3 regions of the Citrobacter sp. KH_055_1 genome follow, and region 2 is predicted to be linked to each of the others. Evidence: predicted binding sites of a transcription regulator. Region 2 holds the regulator's gene; each other region holds the start of a gene.
What was found. The regulator CRP, encoded in region 2, controls carbon source genes, mostly activating them, when cyclic AMP is high. The targets are predictions, from matches to a motif close to ATGTGANNNNNNTCACAT.
Positions count from the first base shown of each region.

Region 1 (6,555 bases), 390 kb from region 2:
AACCATCGGACGAGCCGGTTCTTTCAGAGCTTTACCCAGTGCGTCCAGCTCAGCGGCCAGCAGCGGACCCGCGCAAGCAACGTCAGCGAATTTCGCGATACCGTGAGTAGAAGCCTGCGCACGGTGAGCCGTACCGAAAGCATCCATGACGAATACATCGCACAGTGCAGCGTATTTTTTAGACAGTGCTTCGTCGTCTTTCTTCTCGCCTTTGTTAAAGCGAACGTTTTCCAGAACCACCAGTTCACCGGCTGCAACGTCAACGCCGTCGAGGTAATCTTTTACCAGACGAACCGGGTTAGACAGTTTGTCTTTCAGGTAGTTAACAACCGGCAGCAGAGAGAATTCTTCGTTGTACTCGCCTTCGGTAGGACGACCCAGGTGGGAAGTTACCATCACTTTTGCACCCTGTTTCAGGGCCAGTTCGATGGTCGGCAGAGACGCACGGATACGCGCATCGCTGGTTACTTTCCCTTCTTTAACTGGTACGTTCAGATCCGCACGGATAAAAACACGTTTACCAGCAAGATCCAGATCGGTCATCTTAATTACAGACATGGTGAATCCTCTCGTTGATTCTTAAAGTTTTGCAAGCGCTCACGCGCCTTACCTGAAACCAATAGCAGCCATCGCTAACGTTGTGTCGAGCATGCGGTTAGCAAAGCCCCATTCATTATCGCACCAGACCAATGTTTTGATCAGGTGAGCACCACTTACGCGCGTTTGCGTACCATCAACGATGGCGCTGTGCGGGTCGTGGTTAAAATCTACAGAGACCAACGGTAATTCCGTATAGTCAACTATACCATGAAATGCACCTTGTGCTGCTTTTTGCAGCAACTGGTTGACTTCACTCGCTTTTACTGGTTTTTTCACCGTCACGCTTAAGTCGATCGCCGTCACATTTATGGTCGGTACACGCACCGCAATCGCTTCAAAACGATCGTTAAATTGTGGAAAAATTCGTGTGATCCCCGCCGCCAGTTTGGTATCAACGGGAATAATCGACTGACTGGCTGCTCGCGTACGACGCAGGTCGGGATGATAGGCATCAATAACCTGTTGATCGTGCATCGCGGAGTGGATCGTCGTAACGGTGCCGGACTCGATGCCGTAAGCATCATCCAACAATTTAATAACGGGAATAATGCAATTCGTGGTGCAGGAGGCGTTGGAAACGATCCGGTCTTCAGCGCGCAGCTGATCCTGATTAACGCCAAACACAACGGTTGCGTCGATGTCGTGACTACCAGGATGTGAAAAGAGCACTTTTTTTGCACCTGCGGCAATATGCGCTTCGCCGTGTTCGCGGCTACCGAAGACCCCCGTACAGTCCAGCACGACGTCAACACCCAGTTCGCGCCACGGAAGCGCATCGAGTGTTCGCTCATGCAGAATGCGAATCGCGTCGTCGCCAACAATGAGCTGGTCGCGTTCCTGGCGAACATCCCAGGCAAAACGTCCATGGCTGGTGTCATATTTCAACAAATGCGCCATGCCTTCAGCACTCGCCAATTCGTTGATGGCCACCACGGTGATTTCCGCCCGACGCCCGGATTCATACAAAGCACGAACCACGTTGCGCCCGATGCGACCGAAACCATTAATCGCTACGCGTACGGTCATAGGTCTCCTGCAAGGATTTCTCAGAAACGATGTGGCTGACAGAGTAATGCAGCAAATCGCTCAGGGAAACCTTACCTGTCGCAAACTGCGACTGTTTGATTAATTGTCGAACATTTAATCGACTGAAACGCTTCAGCTAGAATAAGCGAAACAAGGAATAAAAGGAATGATTGTCCAGCAACAGAACACCGTTATCTGACTTACATCACATTTTAACGCTCTGCCCCGCTAAATTTATTCCATATTCCTGAATTGCGAATAAGCGTAGCAAGATTATTTCGTTGCCGTGTCACAAATCCTGATTTATATCAGAAAGCACCCTAGCCAGCGTCTATATTATCAGCGTTACGTCCGAGTCTCGGAGTCCCTCAACCTATGGTCACATACTCTCCTCACGCCTCTGCAGCTCGCTTTCATGCGCTGCGTTTACTCCCTGGCCAGGAAGTCTTTTCCCGACTGCACGATTTTATCCAACAGCATCAATTACATGCCGCCTGGATTGCCGGTTGTACCGGAAGTTTAACCCACGTTGCCTTACGCTTCGCGGGTCAGGAAGAAACCACATTGCTCACCGGCACCTGGGAAATTATCTCCCTGAACGGCACGCTGGAACTGACCGGCGAGCACCTGCATCTTGCGGTTTCTGACCCACAGGGCGCGATGTTGGGAGGCCACATGATGCCAGGCTGTACCGTGCGCACCACGCTGGAACTGGTGATTGGCGAACTCACAGAGCTGGCGTTTAGCCGCCAACCTTGTGTCGTTTCCGGCTATGACGAACTGGTTATCACATCCCGTTAACGCTTCACTTTAAAGAGGTTTTCTATGGCGCGTCGCCAATTTTCCAGCCAGTCACTGGTACTGATTGTTATTGCCATTGCCATCAATATGGTCGGTGGACAGCTCATCAGCATGGTGAAACTGCCTATTTTTCTCGACTCCATCGGCACCATTATCAGCGCGGTGCTATTAGGCCCGATTGTGGGAATGTTAACGGGATTACTCACCAACCTGCTGTGGGGGTTACTCACCGATCCGATCGCTGCCGCCTTCGCGCCGGTAGCCATGGTTATCGGGCTGGTCGCAGGATGGCTGGCACGAGCAGGATGGTTTCGTACCTTACCGAAAGTGGTGTTCAGCGGCGTGATCATTACCCTGGCCGTCACTGTCGTTGCCGTGCCTATCCGCACCACCTTGTTTGGCGGCGTGACCGGCAGCGGCGCTGATTTATTTGTTGCCTGGATGCACTCGGTTGGCGAGGGTCTGGTTGAGTCGGTGGCTGTCACGGTGATTGGCGCCAATCTGGTAGATAAAATTCTCACCGCCGTGATTGTTTGGGTACTGTTGCGCCAGCTTCCATTGCGCACCACACGTCATTTTCCAACGATGTCTGCTGTGCGCTAAATGCACCCGTTTACCTCGTTAACCCTGTGGGCGCTGGCCGCATGTTCCACATTGCTGCTACCCGCGGGAATACCGCTTACCGTTTACAGCACGGTCGTGTTCCTGTTCTTACTCTGTATGCCAGCCACGCGTCCCCGGGCGAAATATGTCGTCTGGTTGATGGTGCCCCTGGGCGTTGGATTGTGGCTGGTCCACGGTGGCTGGTTGACCGAATGGATAAGCGGACAACCGCGCACGCCACAACGGTGGGCCGATGCCATCACGCTGTGGCTGCGGATCCTGGCAATTGTGTCAACGTCACAGCTGTGGATGCAGTACGTGCCGGTATCGCGGTTTATTCGCGCCCTGTTTGCCTCCCGCCTGCCACCCGGCGTTGCCTACCTGTTTGCAGGCCCGCTGCTGGTTGTTGAGCAACTCAAACGCCAGTTGGCGATTATTCACGAAGCCCAGCGCGCGCGCGGCGTGCCGTTGGACGAGCACTGGTATCAACGGCTGCGCGCCACGCCGGCGCTGATCGTGCCACTCACGCATAATGCGCTTAACGATCTGGTGGTTCGCGGGGCGGCACTGGACATGCGGGCCTTTCGTTTGCATCGCAGACGCACAACGTTATGGGCACCGGAGGACAGCACCTTACAACGCATTGCCCGCTACACGATGGTACTCGCCATGCTGGTCGAAACAGGAGTGTGGATATGGTTACGCTAGAGCAGTTTCGCTATCTCCCGACGCACGCCACGCGCCCACCAGCCTGCTTTGACTTCCACTATGCAGAACCCGGAATGGTGGCAATTTTCGGTGATAACGGCAGCGGAAAAAGTACGCTGGCACAGCTGATGGCAGGCTGGTACCCCGATTTTCTTCCCGGAGAGATTGAAGGGAAAGGAAAGTTGCTGGGAAATCCTGTCGGACAACTGTCACTCGTCGAGCAGTCGTGTACCATCCAACTGGTGCAGCAATCGCCTTATCTGCAGCTTTCTGGCTGCACATTCAGCGTGGAGGAAGAAGTGGCATTCGGCCCGGAGAACCTCTGCCTGCAGGAGGCTGAAATTATGCGTCGAATTGACGCGGCACTCACACTGACGGAATGCCAGTCGTTGCGCCATCGCCATCCAGGAACGCTTTCCGGCGGAGAAACACAGCGGGTGGTCATTGCCAGCGCGCTAGCCATGCAACCCAGAATATTGATTCTGGATGAAGCATTCAGTCGTCTGACGGCGCAGGCCACCAGTATGTTGCTGGATCGGTTGCATCAATGGGCGCAGGAACAACAGGCGTTGATTGTGCTTTTCGAACGCGACCACCCCCCTTTTATCAGCCATTGTCAGCAGGCATGGCAACTACGTGACGGAGCGCTATCCCCACAATGCTAACGCTTAACAAGGTGACGTATCGCTGGCCGAATGCCTCTTATAACTGCCTGCACAACATCTCGCTTAATCTTAACGCCGGTGAATGGCTGGCGCTGACGGGCGATAATGGCGCGGGAAAATCCACGCTGCTGCGCATCATGGCGGGCCTTCTGCCCCCCTCATCTGGCACGATAACCTTGAGTGACAGGTCGATTGCGCAACTGAAAAACCGCGAAAGAGCTAAGATGCTCGGCGTATTGTTTCAGGAAGCCGAAAACCAAATTTTTCACAGCAAGGTCATAGAGGAAGTCGCCTTTGGATTGCGACTGCAAAAGCGCCCCGCCGCGGAGATTGCGCAACGCACTGCAGCAGCCCTGCAGTTATGTCAGTTAGCGGACGTCGCCGACGCTCATCCGCTGGATCTGCACACCGCGCAACGACGTATGGTCGCCGTCGCCAGCCTTGAAGCCATGGCACCGGCCCTTCTCCTGCTTGATGAACCGAGCCGGGATTTTGACGCACACTGGCTGGCGATATTTGAGAACTGGCTCGCGGTGTGCCGCGCACGAGGCTCTAGCGTGGTCGCGATCAGCCATGACGTTGCATTTACGCAGCGCCATTTTTCTCGCGTAGTGCGCCTTGAAACGGGTCAGCTACGCCAAGAAAAAATCTGACGCACAAAAAAAACGGGCCGCCTGAGCGACCCGTTATACCGTTGTAATCGTAATTACAGCAGTTCTTTGGCTTTCGCAACCACGTTGTCTACGGTGAAGCCAAACTCTTCAAACAGCAGCTCAGCCGGAGCAGACTCTCCAAAGGTGGTCATACCGATGATAGCGCCGTTCAGGCCCACGTATTTGAACCAGTAGTCCGCGATACCCGCTTCAATTGCCACGCGAGCAGAGACAGCTTTCGGCAGCACGGATTCGCGATAAGCGGCATCCTGCTTGTCGAATGCATCGGTAGACGGCATGGAGACCACGCGCGCTTTAACGCCTTCCGCCGTCAGTTTGTCCCATGCAGCCACCGCCAGTTCAACTTCAGAACCGGTAGCAATGAAGATCAGCTCAGGCTGGCCGGCGCAATCTTTCAGCACATAACCACCGCGTGCGATGTTTGCCAGCTGCTCTTCAGTACGTTCCTGCTGTGCCAGGTTCTGACGGGAGAGGATCAGCGCGGTCGGACCGTCCTGACGCTCAACGCCGTATTTCCACGCTACCGCAGATTCAACCTGGTCACATGGACGCCATGTGCTCATGTTCGGGGTCACGCGCAGAGAAGCAACCTGCTCTACCGGCTGGTGAGTCGGGCCATCTTCGCCCAAACCGATGGAATCGTGGGTATAGACCATCACTTGACGCTGTTTCATGAGTGCCGCCATACGCACCGCATTACGGGCATATTCAACGAACATCAGGAAGGTAGAGGTGTACGGCAGGAAACCACCGTGCAGCGCGATACCGTTAGCGATAGCGGTCATACCAAATTCACGAACACCGTAATGGATGTAGTTACCAGCAGCGTCTTCGTTAATGGCTTTAGAACCAGACCAGATAGTCAGGTTAGATGGGGCGAGGTCAGCGGAACCACCGAGGAATTCTGGCAGTAAAGGACCAAACGCTTCAATAGCGTTCTGGGATGCTTTACGGCTGGCGATTTTGGACGGATTAGCCTGCAGTTTAGCAATGAACTCATTCGCTTTCGCATCGAAGTCAGATGGCATTTCACCTTTCATACGACGGGTGAATTCAGCGGCTTCCTGCGGGAAGGCTTTCGCATAAGCAGCGAATTTCTCGTTCCACGCCGCTTCTTTAACCTGACCTGCTTCTTTCGCATCCCACTGTGCGTAGATTTCAGACGGGATTTCAAACGGCGCGTATTTCCAGCCCAGCTGCTCGCGGGTCAGTGCAATTTCTGCGTCGCCCAGCGGTGCACCGTGAGAGTCGTGGGTGCCAGCTTTGTTCGGGGAACCGAAACCGATGATGGTTTTGCACATCAGCAGGGACGGTTTGTCGGTCACTGCGCGGGCTTCTTCTACTGCGCGCTTAATCGCATCAGCATCATGGCCATCAACGCCACGCACCACGTGCCAGCCGTAAGCTTCGAAACGCTTCGCGGTGTCATCAGTGAACCAGCCTTCAACGTGACCATCGATAGAAATACCGTTGTCATC
Region 1 covers NZ_CM174473.1:741,053-747,607, reverse strand. The annotation lists gene pgk (phosphoglycerate kinase) at 1-558, opposite strand, end outside; gene epd (erythrose-4-phosphate dehydrogenase) at 607-1,626, opposite strand; gene AC3ITF_RS03690 (PPC domain-containing DNA-binding protein) at 2,002-2,427, shown strand; gene AC3ITF_RS03685 (ECF transporter S component) at 2,452-3,030, shown strand; gene AC3ITF_RS03680 (energy-coupling factor transporter transmembrane component T) at 3,031-3,738, shown strand; gene AC3ITF_RS03675 (ABC transporter ATP-binding protein) at 3,726-4,403, shown strand; gene AC3ITF_RS03670 (ABC transporter ATP-binding protein) at 4,397-5,056, shown strand; gene tkt (transketolase) at 5,110-6,555, opposite strand, start outside.
Region 1: epd (erythrose-4-phosphate dehydrogenase) is a predicted target of CRP. The motif match lies at 1,820-1,837, and genes of this name have one in related genera.

Region 2 (6,555 bases):
TTTCGCGGGTGGTATTGCAGTTACCGCGTTAGGGCATTGCCATCCGGCCCTGGTCGAAACGTTAAAAACGCAGGGCGAAACCCTGTGGCACACCAGTAACGTTTTCACCAATGAGCCTGCACTGCGCTTAGGCCGCAAAATCATTGATGCGACCTTTGCTGAACGCGTGCTGTTCATGAACTCTGGCACTGAAGCCAACGAAACCGCCTTTAAGCTGGCACGCCATTATGCCTGCGTCCGCCATAGTCCGTTCAAAACCAAAATTATCGCCTTCCATAATGCGTTTCATGGCCGCTCGCTGTTTACCGTTTCCGTCGGTGGGCAGCCAAAATATTCTGACGGCTTTGGGCCAAAACCGGCGGACATTATCCATGTACCGTTTAACGACCTGCATGCGGTAAAAGCGGTGATGGACGATCACACCTGCGCGGTGGTGGTCGAGCCAATTCAGGGCGAAGGGGGTGTTATGGCCGCCACGCCGGAATTCCTGCAGGGCCTGCGCGAACTGTGCGATCAGCATCAGGCATTGCTGGTGTTTGATGAAGTGCAGTGTGGTATGGGGCGTACCGGCGACCTGTTTGCCTATATGCACTACGGCGTGACGCCGGATATCCTGACCAGCGCCAAAGCCCTCGGCGGCGGTTTCCCGGTGAGCGCGATGTTGACCACTCAGGAAATCGCTTCTGCGTTCCATGTCGGTTCGCACGGTTCAACCTACGGCGGTAACCCGCTGGCCTGTGCGGTTGCAGAGACGGCGTTCGATATTATCAACACGCCGGACGTGCTGGACGGTATTCAGGTCAAACGTCAGGCATTTGTTGCGCATTTACAGAAAATAGATGCTCAGTATGACATTTTTAGCGATATTCGCGGTATGGGACTGCTGATTGGCGCGGAGCTGAAACCGCAGTTCAAAGGTCGGGCGCGTGATTTCCTCTACGCCGCTGCTCATGAAGGCGTTATGGTACTGAACGCGGGGCCGGATGTGATGCGTTTTGCGCCATCGCTGGTGGTGGAAGAGGCGGATATCGATGAAGGGATGCAGCGCTTTGCGCAAGCGGTGGCGAAGGTGGTGGGCTGATTGGTTGATTGCCGGATGGCGGCGTAAACGCCTTATCCGGCCTACAGGGTAAGGTGTGATTCGTAGGCCGGATAAGCGTAGCGCATCCGGCAGTCGATCTTAACCTTTCATATCCCGCAACCGGCGGCTCAGCCAGATACCGTGGTGCGGGCGTTGACGCCATGCCACCGACGAAATGGTGTGCATGGTATTCAGATGCCCCAGTATACGTTGCAGATGCTGCTCCAGGGTACTTAATGGACCGTGGGACAGCATCTCCGACGACTCGAGAATATTCACATCACCGGAGCTCCCCGGCCCGTCATATTCCAGCCGCTGCTGACAACGCTGAATCGCAATTTCACAGGACTGCAGATACCGCTGCGCCAAATCCGGCGTCAACATGGTGTGTTCCCGGGCCAGCGTGGTCATCGCATTAATATGTTCGACGATGAACTGGCTGTGCGTGACCCACAGTTTCATATCGGCCAGGTAATGTGAGTTAAATCCTGGCTCCTGCATCGCCTGGTTCAGTGAGTTAAACAGCGTGTTATGCGCCTGGTTGACCCGCATACGCTGATACGCCAGCGGTGTGGCCTGTGGATCGTTGCTGAGGATCAGGCGAATAGCTTCCTGGTCAGCTTCCAGAGCGTCGTGGGCGTTTTTGCGCAGCAGGCCGCTTTGCCACTGTGGCCACAGCCAGAGCGTGCCGCCAAAGGCAATCAAACAGCCCAGCACCGTATCGACAAAGCGCGGCACAATAAACTGTTCTCCGTTCAGCGTCAGCAACTGCAGGGTATACACCGCCGTAACCGTAAACCCGACGGTGGCCCAGCCGTAGTTTTTGCGCATGATCAGATAGCTGACGAGGGTGATGACCAGCATGGCAGCCAGCGTAAACCCTTCCGGAATATGAAAGTGCAGCGTGACGCCGGCAATCACCAGCCCGACAAGCGTACCCAGCGAACGATGCAGAATGCGTACCCGCGTGGCACCGTAGCCATTTTGCGTGACGAACAGGACCGTCATCAGGATCCAATAAGGTTTGGGCAGGTGTAAGGCGCTGCCCATCAGGCTGGCGATGCTCAGCATGACGCTGATACGCCCGGCATTACGCAACGCGGGAGATTTCAGCGACAGATAGTTTTTCAGGGCCGGGAGTAACGGCAGGCGGCGCTGTTTGTCGGCCATTAAATCTCGGGCATACAGCGGACGCTGGGTGCGTAGCACGCGGGCAATGCGGCTAAAGTGCCAGTAGCAAAACTGCCCGACCGGGTTTTCCGGGTGCTGGTTGGCAATTTTCTCCAGCGTGCCAATCTGTTTTTCCATCGAAAAGCGTGTTGGTAAGCGGTGATACAGAATGTCATCTGCCAGTACGCGTAACCGGTCGGCGACGGTGCGCGCATTCCAGCGAATCACCTGTTCTGCATGACTGCGTTCGACCAGCTTCTGCACCTCTTCTGGTTGATGCAGGCTGACGGAAATATGCTCCTGCAAATCCAGCGCCTCCTGAAAGGCCCGTAGCAGGCGTTTGTACTCGTTGTTGTGATGCGCCGACAGCATATGCATTTGCTGATAGCACTGGGTGATCAGATCCACCGCTTTTTGCTGGCGAACCAGCAGCGGGGGCAGCGCTTTTTCGGGATCGACGTGCTGGGTTAGCAGGCTGTATTTCGCTTCACAGTAATCGGCCAGTTCGCGATATAACAGGCTGAGCGATTCGCGCAGCGGCTGCTCACGCCACAGCCAGAACCAGAACCAGTTGAACGCGCCGTACCACAAAGTTCCCAGCGCATAGATCAGCAGCGGTTCCCAGACCGGCATGTTGCCAGCCAGGCTTAGCGTGAAAATTGCCGCAATCAGTGAGGCGGGCAGCAGTCGTGCATGCAGCGGGCTTAACTCGGCGGTCACGCCGAGAACCAGCGTCAGGCCGGTAAGGATCAGCGGGAGCGCAATGCTTTCTGCCAGCAATAGCTGCATGATCAGGCTACATCCGGCAAACAGTGACGCGCCAATAACTAAGCGTTTAAAAAATCGCTTATGCGGGGTATCAAGACCGGCAATGTTGCAGCAGGCGGGGACGAGGGAGAATAGCAGTCCCAGATGAAGCTGACCGATGATAAGACCGACAGCCACGGGTAAACACAGCACCAGCGTTTGTCGTAGTGCGTAGTTGATCTCGGGGTGATAAATCAGTCTTCGCCACATCGGTGCAAACAAAAATGGCGCATTACCAGGTAACGCGCCATTTCGACGAGGTTAACGCGTGCCGTAGACGACGATGGTCTTACCGTGCGCGGAGATCAGGTTCTGATCTTCCAGCATTTTCAGGATACGACCAACGGTTTCACGGGAGCAGCCAACGATCTGGCCAATTTCCTGACGGGTGATTTTGATCTGCATGCCGTCCGGGTGGGTCATCGCGTCAGGTTGTTTCGCCAGGTTCAACAGGGTCTGGGCGATACGACCGGTGACATCCAGGAAGGCCAGGTTGCCTACTTTTTCGGACGTTACCTGCAGGCGACGAGCCATCTGAGAAGACAGGCGCATCAGAATATCCGGGTTAACCTGGATTAATTGACGAAATTTTTTGTATGAAATTTCAGCAACTTCACATGCGGTTTTGGCACGTACCCAGGCGCTACGTTCCTGGCCTTCTTCAAACAGGCCTAATTCACCAATGAAATCGCCCTGATTCAGATAAGAGAGGATCATTTCTTTCCCTTCTTCATCTTTGATCAGCACTGCCACTGAGCCTTTAACGATGTAATACAACGTTTCCGCTTTTTCACCCTGGTGAATCAGCGTGCTCTTCGATGGGTACTTATGAATATGGCAATGAGACAAGAACCATTCGAGAGTCGGGTCTGTTTGCGGTTTGCCAAGCACCATGCGCGGTTATCCTCTGTTATAAGCTGTCTCCAGAGTCAGAACACGACGCTGCCTCTGGGGTTGCAAAAATATGCTTCCCGCTACCTGGGAAAGGGGCTGCTAAAAAGTGAACTGCAGCCTGTAATGTGATGTCCTCTGCATACATGCAGTACGTCAATGTATTACTGTAGCATCCTGACTGTTTTAGCATAGCTTTCGCCGTGTGTCTCCTGGTGTCTCGCTTCAGCATGACTCAGGTCGCCTTCCGTTGCGAGAATTGTTATGTACGCGTAATCTGTCAGGAAAATTGAAACATTGGAGTTACGAAATATGCAAGCGCGTGTAAAGTGGGTTGAGGGGTTAACCTTCCTCGGTGAGTCCGCCTCAGGCCACCAAATCTTGATGGACGGTAACTCCGGTGATAAAGCGCCGAGCCCGATGGAAATGGTACTCATGGCTGCGGGTGGCTGTAGCGCCATTGATGTGGTGTCGATCCTGCAAAAGGGTCGTCAGGATGTGACCAACTGCGAAGTGAAGCTCACTTCCGAGCGTCGTGAAGAAGCGCCGCGTCTGTTTACCCATATTAATCTGCATTTCATCGTTACCGGCAACGATCTGAAAGACGCTTCGGTGTCTCGCGCCGTCGATCTCTCCGCGGAAAAATACTGCTCCGTGGCGCTGATGCTGGAAAAAGCGGTGAATATTACCCATTCCTATGAAGTGATTGCCGCGTAATCCCTGATGCCGGATGGATGATGTTGATTTGTAGGCCCGATAAGCGTAACGCCATCGGGCACTTCCCACGCTTTACTCGATTTTTTTGCCTTCCATCAGTCGCTGGACCAGCGGCAGCATAATCAATTCCATCGCCAGCCCCATCTTGCCGCCCGGCACCACTAATGTATTGATATGGGAAATGAATGAGCCCTGCAGCATCGCCAGCAGCCACGGGAAGTCGATGCCTTCCAGATTACGAAAATGAATCACTACAAAGCTTTCATCCAGTGACGGAATGCTTTTGGCGGCAAAAGGATTGGAGGTGTCGACGGTCGGTACACGCTGGAAGTTAATATGCGTACGGGAAAACTGCGGGGTGATGTAATTAATGTAGTCGTCCATTGAACGTACCACCGAATCCATTACCGCCTCGCGGGAGTGACCGCGCTCGCTGGTGTCGCGGGTCAGCTTCTGGATCCACTCCAGATTGACGATCGGTACCACGCCGACCAGCAGATCAACATGCCGCGCCACGTTTTGCTGCGGCGTCACCACGCCACCGTGCAGGCCTTCATAGAATAAGACGTCTGTGGGTTCAGGCAGCGGCTGCCACGGGGTAAACGTTCCCGGAACCTGATTCCACGGTACGGCTTCATCGTAGGTGTGCAGATATTTTCGTGACTGGCCTTTGCCGGTCTGGCCGTATTCGCTGAAGGTTTGTTCCAGCAGGCCGAAGTCGTTGGCTTCGGGGCCGAAGTAACTGATGTGTCGCCCGGCGTCGCGCGCTTTGCGGATCGCCATGTCCATCTCCGGACGGGTATAGCGGTGAAAACTGTCGCCTTCCACCTCGGCGGCGCGCAGATTTAACTGGGCGAAAATTTTACGAAACGCGAGGCTGGTGGTGGTGGTCCCCGCGCCGCTGGATCCTGTTACCGCAATCACCGGATGTTTGGCAGACATAATAACTCCATGGATAGGTTAGTTTTTATTATAGTCAGCCGCCGGCTGCGGGTTATTCGCGAAACTGTTTTCGCGGCATAATGTTGACCGTTTCATGCAGTTCTGACCATACCAGTACAGCTTCGCCAGATTGTAACTGGCGTCGGACGTCGGCGACTTTTTGTTCGAGCGAACGTTCATGTTCACCATAATCGGTGCCTTCGCGCAAGACAAAGCTTTCAATCAGATTGTCCAGCGCTTCAGGGGATAAGTCCTGCCAGGGGATCTGCATGATTATGCCTCCAGATACGTTGTCAGCCAGTCGGGGATACGGGATTCCAGCCACATCTCAGGATGGCGCAGCGTGCCGCTAATAAACCCGACGTGTCCACCGTGCTCGGTTAACTGATATTCCACCTGTGAGGGCAGATTTTCCGGTTTGGGGATCACGTGGTGATCCATAAAAGGATCGTCCTTGGCGTGAATAATCAGCGTCGGTTTGGCGATCAGGTTGAGTAGTGGCATGGCGCTACACTGACGATAATAGTCTATCGCATCGGCAAAACCGTGGATTTTGGCGGTGATCAGATCGTCAAAGTCACGAATGCGGCGCAGGGACTTCAGCTGTGCCAGGCTTACCGGCAGCGAGCCAGGATAAGCTTCGAGCTTACGCGAGGCATTGGCTTTTAACAGATTAAGCAGATAGCGCTGGTAAACGCGGGAGAACCCTTTTTCCATATGATAACTACAGGCTTCCAGCACGAAGGGGGCGGAGACAATAACCGCGGCATCAATCGGGATAGCGTTCCCTTCTTTGGCCAACAGGCAGGCCAGCATGTTGCCACCGAGCGAGTAGCCGACCGCTGCGGTTGGCACGCGGCCGAACTCGCGCTCCAGCCAGCGTAAAAACCAGGTACCGTCCTCGGTCTCACCGGAGTGATAAATGCGGTTCAGGCGATTCGGCTCGC
Region 2 covers NZ_CM174473.1:353,242-359,796, forward strand. The annotation lists gene argD (bifunctional acetylornithine/succinyldiaminopimelate transaminase) at 1-1,081, shown strand, start outside; gene AC3ITF_RS01685 (YccS/YhfK family putative transporter) at 1,181-3,268, opposite strand; gene crp (cAMP-activated global transcriptional regulator CRP) at 3,320-3,952, opposite strand; gene AC3ITF_RS01695 (OsmC family protein) at 4,262-4,666, shown strand; gene AC3ITF_RS01700 (phosphoribulokinase) at 4,739-5,608, opposite strand; gene AC3ITF_RS01705 (YheU family protein) at 5,661-5,879, opposite strand; partial or broken gene AC3ITF_RS01710 (hydrolase) at 5,882-6,555, opposite strand, start outside.

Region 3 (6,555 bases), 1.3 Mb from region 2:
ACAGAAACAGCGCCAGACCTGCGATATTAAGCAGGAGAATAAAAGGGTATCGGGTTTTCATCGTCGTTCACCATTGCCAAAATCGCAGGCAACCTTACGCGTTAGCGTCTAAACGAAGCTTCAACAATGCACCCTGTAACGCGTTCCAGTCAGTCTCGGTGTCCGAGATGAGTTCAATACGGCTGTCCGGAGGTGCGACGTTTTGGGTCTCAATGTGCCAGTCATCACCCTGACGGTTGATGCGTACCAATCCTTCCTTGATTCGCATGACGCCTTTTACGCGACCTACCGGCGCGAGACGCGACCATTCCAGCAGGCCGATGGTATCGAACACGGTGTCCGCATCGAAAATCCAGCCGCAGGCCTGATGCCCCTGACCGCTGTTGAGACTACGACGCCAGCGCTGCTGTGCCGGCAGGCTCAGTGCCGCCAGCCCTTTTTTGTCGGCATGCTGGTGGGCGTGTGCCGCACTTGTGGGAAGCTCAGCCAGATTCAGACGCGGTAAATCCAGTAACTGCGTGTCAATGTGTCCATGGTCGGCATGAACCAACTGACGGTGACCGCCGTAGTGCTGCCACCAGGTTTGCAAGGCATGTTCACTTTCAGCCGTAGCGCGATCGGTTTTGTTGGCGACGATAACGTCAGCGGCGGCCAGCTGGTCGCGGAAATTCTCATTGGCGACGCTTTTTTCATCCAGCAGCAGGCGAGGGTCAAGGATACAGAGTGTCGCGCGCAGATCGATCCACGGTTCGTAAACCGGGGCGGTGAGTAAATCCAAAATCTGTTTTGGATGCCCGAGGCCGGTAGGTTCGATCAATAACCGGTCGGGTTTGCCCTGACGCAGTAACGTATTAAGGCCTACCTGCATCGGCAAACCGTTAACACAACACATGCATCCTCCGGGGATCTCTTTTAGCAGTGCGCCGCTGTCGGCCAACAGCGCGCCGTCAATACCGACTTCGCCAAACTCATTGACCAGCACAGCCCACTTCTCAGCGGGATCTTTGTTGGCGAGTAAATGAAGAATAGAGGTGGTTTTACCGCTGCCGAGAAAACCGGTAATGAGGTTGGTTTTGGTCACGTTGGCTCCAGAATCATCAAATGCTGTTATAGCGTTCAACAATCCTGGCGAAAAAAGGATAAAAAGAGAAGGGCAGAGAGGACGAAGGTGCGCTTCGTCCCGCTGAATGGCAGAAATTGTTAATTTTTTAACGTCTGCATGACGGCCTGATGCGCGCCATATTGCGCAATATTCTGCCAGGCCTGCTCGATAGCTGCGACGAATTGCGGATTCTGCACCAGATCGGGGGCAAAAATCTCGCGCAGGGAAAGCAGTGCGCTGACGCGCTCTGATAGGGAACTGTGCTCGACAAGCGCGCGGATCTTATCACGCAACGGATCGCGCACATCAATGGCTGCACCCGCATCATCAATGCCGCTCACGTAGCGCATCCAGCCCGCAACGCCCAGTGCCAGCAGAGGCCAGTCGCTTTGCCGTGATAAATGTATGCGGATCCCTTCCAGCATTCTTTGCGGCAATTTTTGGCTGCCGTCCATCGCGATTTGCCATGTCTTATGCTTCAGTGCTGGATTGGCAAAACGTTGCAGCAGGCTTTCGGCATACTGATTTAGATCGACGTTAGTGATGTGCAGCGTGGGGGCCTGCTCCGTCATCATCAGACGGTAAGCCGCTTCACGAAAGGCATTGTCCTGCATGCAATCGCTGATGTGCTGAAACCCGGCCAGATAGCCAAGATAGGCCAGAAATGAGTGACTGCCGTTTAGCATCCGCAGTTTCATCTGTTCCCACGGCAGCACGTCATCAACCATCTGGACACCGGCGGTTTCCCACTGCGGGCGGCCGGCGACAAAATTGTCTTCAATCACCCACTGGATAAACGGCTCACAGCTGATGCCACAGGGGTCAGCGATGCCCAGCGCTTGGGCAATTTCTTCCAGCGATTCGTCGGTTGCGGCAGGGACAATTCTGTCGACCATGGTGCCCGGAAAACTGACCTGCTGTTGTATCCACGCCGCCAGCTCAGGCGAACGTTTTTGCGCCATGCCCAGGATCGCGTTTTTCACCACATGCCCGTTGTCCGGGATGTTATCGCACGAGAGTACGGTAAACGGCGGTAATCCGCGTTCGCGTCGGCGATGCAGGGCTTCGACGATAATGCCCGGCGCTGAGTGCGGTTCATCCGGCGACTGCAAATCATGAATAATGCGTGGGTTTGTGACATCAAGCGACCCGGTGGACGGATCAATACAGTAGCCTTTTTCCGTGATGGTTAACGACACAATCGCCACCTGCGGTTCACAGAATTTTTCAATAATGGCCGCCAGCGAATCCAGCGTGGCGTTCAGGCATTCGTTAACGGCACCTATCACTATCGGTTGATTGCCGTCAGCACCTTTTTCTAACACGGTATACAGATGATCCTGCTCACGAAGCTGGCTCATCAGCCGATCGCCGCTGAACAAGCTGATCTCACAAATCCCCCAGTTTCCTCCCTGCGTATTGAGTACGCGATCGGTCAACAATGCTTGATGAGCACGGTGAAAAGCACCGAAACCAAAATGTACGATCCGCGAGGTTAAGCGTTGGCGATCGTACAGTGGCATCTGTACATTTTTGGGGAGTGAAGCCGAGGCAATTGTCTTCATTAAATACACCTGATTAACCATTAATTAACAATGGCAGTATAAAGTTATATGACAGCAAGTTAAATTGGTGTGCCTTATTTATCCGGGGAATGTGAGCTGGATCAATCAATCATCGGCGTTCTGTTGATCATCCACCCGATGCCTGTATGGTAGTCGTCATGCAGCTAACTTAATTTGGTATAACAACTTGTGAGGTGAAGCAATGGAACAAACCTGGCGTTGGTACGGACCTAACGATCCGGTATCGCTTGATGATGTGCGTCAGGCTGGCGCAACCGGTGTTGTGACCGCCTTGCACCACATTCCTAATGGTGAAGTGTGGCCGGTAGAAGAGATTCAAAAGCGACAGGCTATTTTGGCTGAAAAGGGGCTGACCTGGTCGGTGGTGGAAAGCATTCCCGTTCACGAAGACATCAAAACCCAGTCTGGACAGTATCAAACGTGGATCGCTAATTATCAGCAGAGTATCCGTAATCTGGCGACCTGCGGCATTGATACCGTGTGCTATAACTTCATGCCGATCCTCGACTGGACGCGCACTGACCTTGAATATCAGCTCCCGGACGGTTCTAAAGCCCTGCGCTTCGATCAAATTGCCTTTGCGGCCTTTGAGCTGCACATCCTGCAACGCCCCGGTGCGGAAGCGGATTACACCGCAGAAGAACAGCGTCAGGCTCTGGATTATTTCAATGCCATGAGCGAAGCCGATGTAGAGAAGCTGACTCGCAATATTATCGCCGGTCTGCCGGGTGCAGAAGAAGGTTATACGCTGGACAAGTTTCGCGCGCGCCTGGCGGAGTATGACGGTATCAGTAAAGACGATCTGCGCAATAATATGGCCGTATTCCTGCGCGCAATTGTGCCGGTAGCTGAAGAAGCAGGCGTGCGCCTGGCCGTGCATCCTGACGATCCGCCGCGCCCGATCCTCGGCCTGCCGCGTATTGTTTCCACCATTGAAGATATGCAGTGGTTGAAAGAAACAGTAGACAGCATCTATAACGGCTTCACCATGTGTACCGGTTCTTACGGTGTACGGGCGGATAACGATCTGGTGAAAATGATTGAAACCTTTGGCGATCGTATTCACTTTACGCATTTGCGTTCGACCTGCCGTGAAGATAACCCGAAAACCTTCCATGAAGGTGCTCACCTGCAGGGCGACGTAGATATGGTCTCTGTGGTGGCGGCGATCCTGCGTGAAGAACAGCGTCGTAAGAAGGCGGGCGATCTGCGTCCTATCCCAATGCGTCCGGATCACGGGCATCAGATGCTGGACGATCTGTACAAGAAAACCAATCCGGGTTACTCCGCAATTGGTCGTCTGAAAGGGCTGGCAGAAGTTCGTGGCGTTGAGCTGGCGCTGAAACAAACGCAGTTCCGCGATCTGCTGTAATGGCATCAACAGGGATTGGGCGAGTCGCTCGATCCCTGTTCTGCCTTCAGGGCTGAATTAACGCCTGCTCCAGCACTCTCAGCACTTTATTGATCTGCGGTAACTGCAACCCGCCAAAACCGAAAAACATCACCCCGGCGTTGTTCTCCTTGCGCCAGATTTCTTCTGAACCATTTTCAATGTCCTGTAACGTATCAAAGCGAACACCTGCCTGCAGGCAGCGCTGTTGCAGCAAGGCGATGACGTCGGGCGAGCGATCGATGTGTAACGAGAGATGCAGGCCCGCCGTTGCGCCGTCAATTTTTCCGTCGGGGAACAGCGCAGAAAGACCGTCCCGGAGAAGCGCGAGCCGGGACGCGTAGCTGCAGGCCAGTTTGCCGAGGTGGGTATAAAAAACCTGATTTTGCATTAACTCAGCGAGAAACTGTTGCAATAACCACTGGCTGCCGTTGTTGTTTAACGCTTTCATATTCTGCACTGCCGGGAGCAGTTCATCCGGGCAAATGAGATAGCCAAGACGCGCACCCGGCCCCAGCGTTTTTGAGAATGTCCCCATATAGATAACCCGATCGTGATAATCCATGGCTTTCAGCGCGGGGAGGGGATTTTCGCCGTACGTAAAAACGGCATCATAATCATCTTCGATAATGTACGCCCCGACACGCTGCGCCCAGGTCAGCAACGACAGACGCCGCTCCATTGAAAGCACGCTCCCCATCGGATACTGATGTGCGGGCGTCACGTAACAAAGTTGGGTTGCATATTCGGGTAATTTATCCGTGCACAGTCCCTGATTATCCACCGCGATAGGCGTAATGTCGGCACCGTAGTAATTAAACAGATGCCAGGCTCCAGAATAACAAGGGGATTCGGTCACAATATGACACTTTTTTTCCTGGCTTGCCGCGTGATGAATAATAAATATTTGGCTGAGCAGTGATAACCCTTCCTGAATTCCGTTGGTAATAATGATGTTTTCTGCGCGAGTATTAATTCCCCGGGATAGATTAAGGTATCTGACCATTTGCTCACGCAATGAAAATAATCCATTTGGTGAATGATATCGGGTAAACAATTGCTCTTTTAGTACGCTGGGAGCATTATTCCATTTTCGCCAGCTTGACCAGGGAAAGGCATTGGGATCGGGGACGCCCATCCGGCAATAAAAATCCCGTCCCATCTCACCGTAAACATCGGTGGAAACGCCTGCAGGCTCAGGCTTTACCGGCGGTGAACCCTGGGCTAACGGTATGTGTGCTGCGGGTGTACGTACTGGTGTAGTAAAGATCACTTCATAGCCAATACCCTGTCGGCTCTTAATCAACCCTGCCGCCATCAATTTTTCATACGCCATAACGACTGTGATTTTGGCCACGTTCAGCGCCTGCGCCTGCTCGCGGATAGAAGGAAGTTTGTCCCCGCACAGCAAATTCCCCCGCTGAATAGCCTGAAAATAAAATTGAAAGATCTGCAGTTGCAGCGATGTACGGCTTTCTCTGTTGAGAAACAGTGCCAGCATGAGAAATTCCTTATTAAAACGATAGCCGCATATTACGAGTTTCCATTTTTAACTATTTTGACTCGCCTCATAGAGTGAACGCTGTTCCTATACTCTGCTGCCGGTGTCTCTATTCTCCTTTTTTAATATCCCTTAGCGTGTCGCAATTAAAATAAGGGAGCCAAATATGTCGTGGATGAGAAAGAACGCACTATGGTGGGCATTCGGTGGAGCCGTTGCCATGGCCTTTGCCATTTGGGGAACGTGGCAAGGCGTGCATTACACCAGTAGCACCGAGTTTTGTTTGTCGTGCCATTCGATGCGTACGGTGGGGGAGGAATATCAGACCAGCATACATTTTCGCAATGCCTCCGGCGTGCGTGCCGAGTGTAAGGATTGCCATATTCCACCAGGCATCGTTCCGACGCTTCTGCGCAAAACGGAAGCCTTGAACGATCTCTACCATACGTTTATTTCACCGTCGATTGATACGCCTGAAAAGTTTACCGCCAAGCGGGCAGAACTTGCTCAGCGGGAATGGGCGCGAATGAGCGCCAATAATTCAGCGGCCTGTAAATCCTGCCATAGCTATGAGGCGATGGATCACGGCAAGCAATCGACGAATGCAGCGGCACAAATGACCGCAGCGGCGGCGAAAGACAGCAACTGCATTGACTGTCACAAAGGTATTGCCCATCACAAGCCTGATATGAGTAGCGGCTTTCGCGATCGGTTTAAGCAACTCCAACGCCAGGGAGAGACGCCGTCGGAGGCGACCACGCTGTTTTCGTTAGGCGAGAAAGCCCTGACGGCAACGGCTGGGAGTCCCGCCGGTAAAGCGCTACTTTTTCCGGCCACCGAAGTCAGAGTTCTGAAAAAAGAGGGCAGTAATGTCCAGTTGGAAGTGACGGGGTGGCGTGAAAGCAAAGGTCGTGGGCGGGTGATCACGCAGTTTATGGGCAAACGCGTTTTCTCCGCGGTGCTTGATGATTCCCTG
Region 3 covers NZ_CM174473.1:1,656,969-1,663,523, forward strand. The annotation lists gene AC3ITF_RS07675 (phosphatase PAP2 family protein) at 1-61, opposite strand, end outside; gene AC3ITF_RS07680 (CobW family GTP-binding protein) at 95-1,081, opposite strand; gene AC3ITF_RS07685 (mannitol dehydrogenase family protein) at 1,201-2,667, opposite strand; gene uxuA (mannonate dehydratase) at 2,870-4,060, shown strand; gene pdxR (MocR-like pyridoxine biosynthesis transcription factor PdxR) at 4,107-5,579, opposite strand; gene torC (pentaheme c-type cytochrome TorC) at 5,746-6,555, shown strand, end outside.
Region 3: AC3ITF_RS07685 (mannitol dehydrogenase family protein) is a predicted target of CRP. The motif match lies at 2,757-2,774, and genes of this name have one in related genera.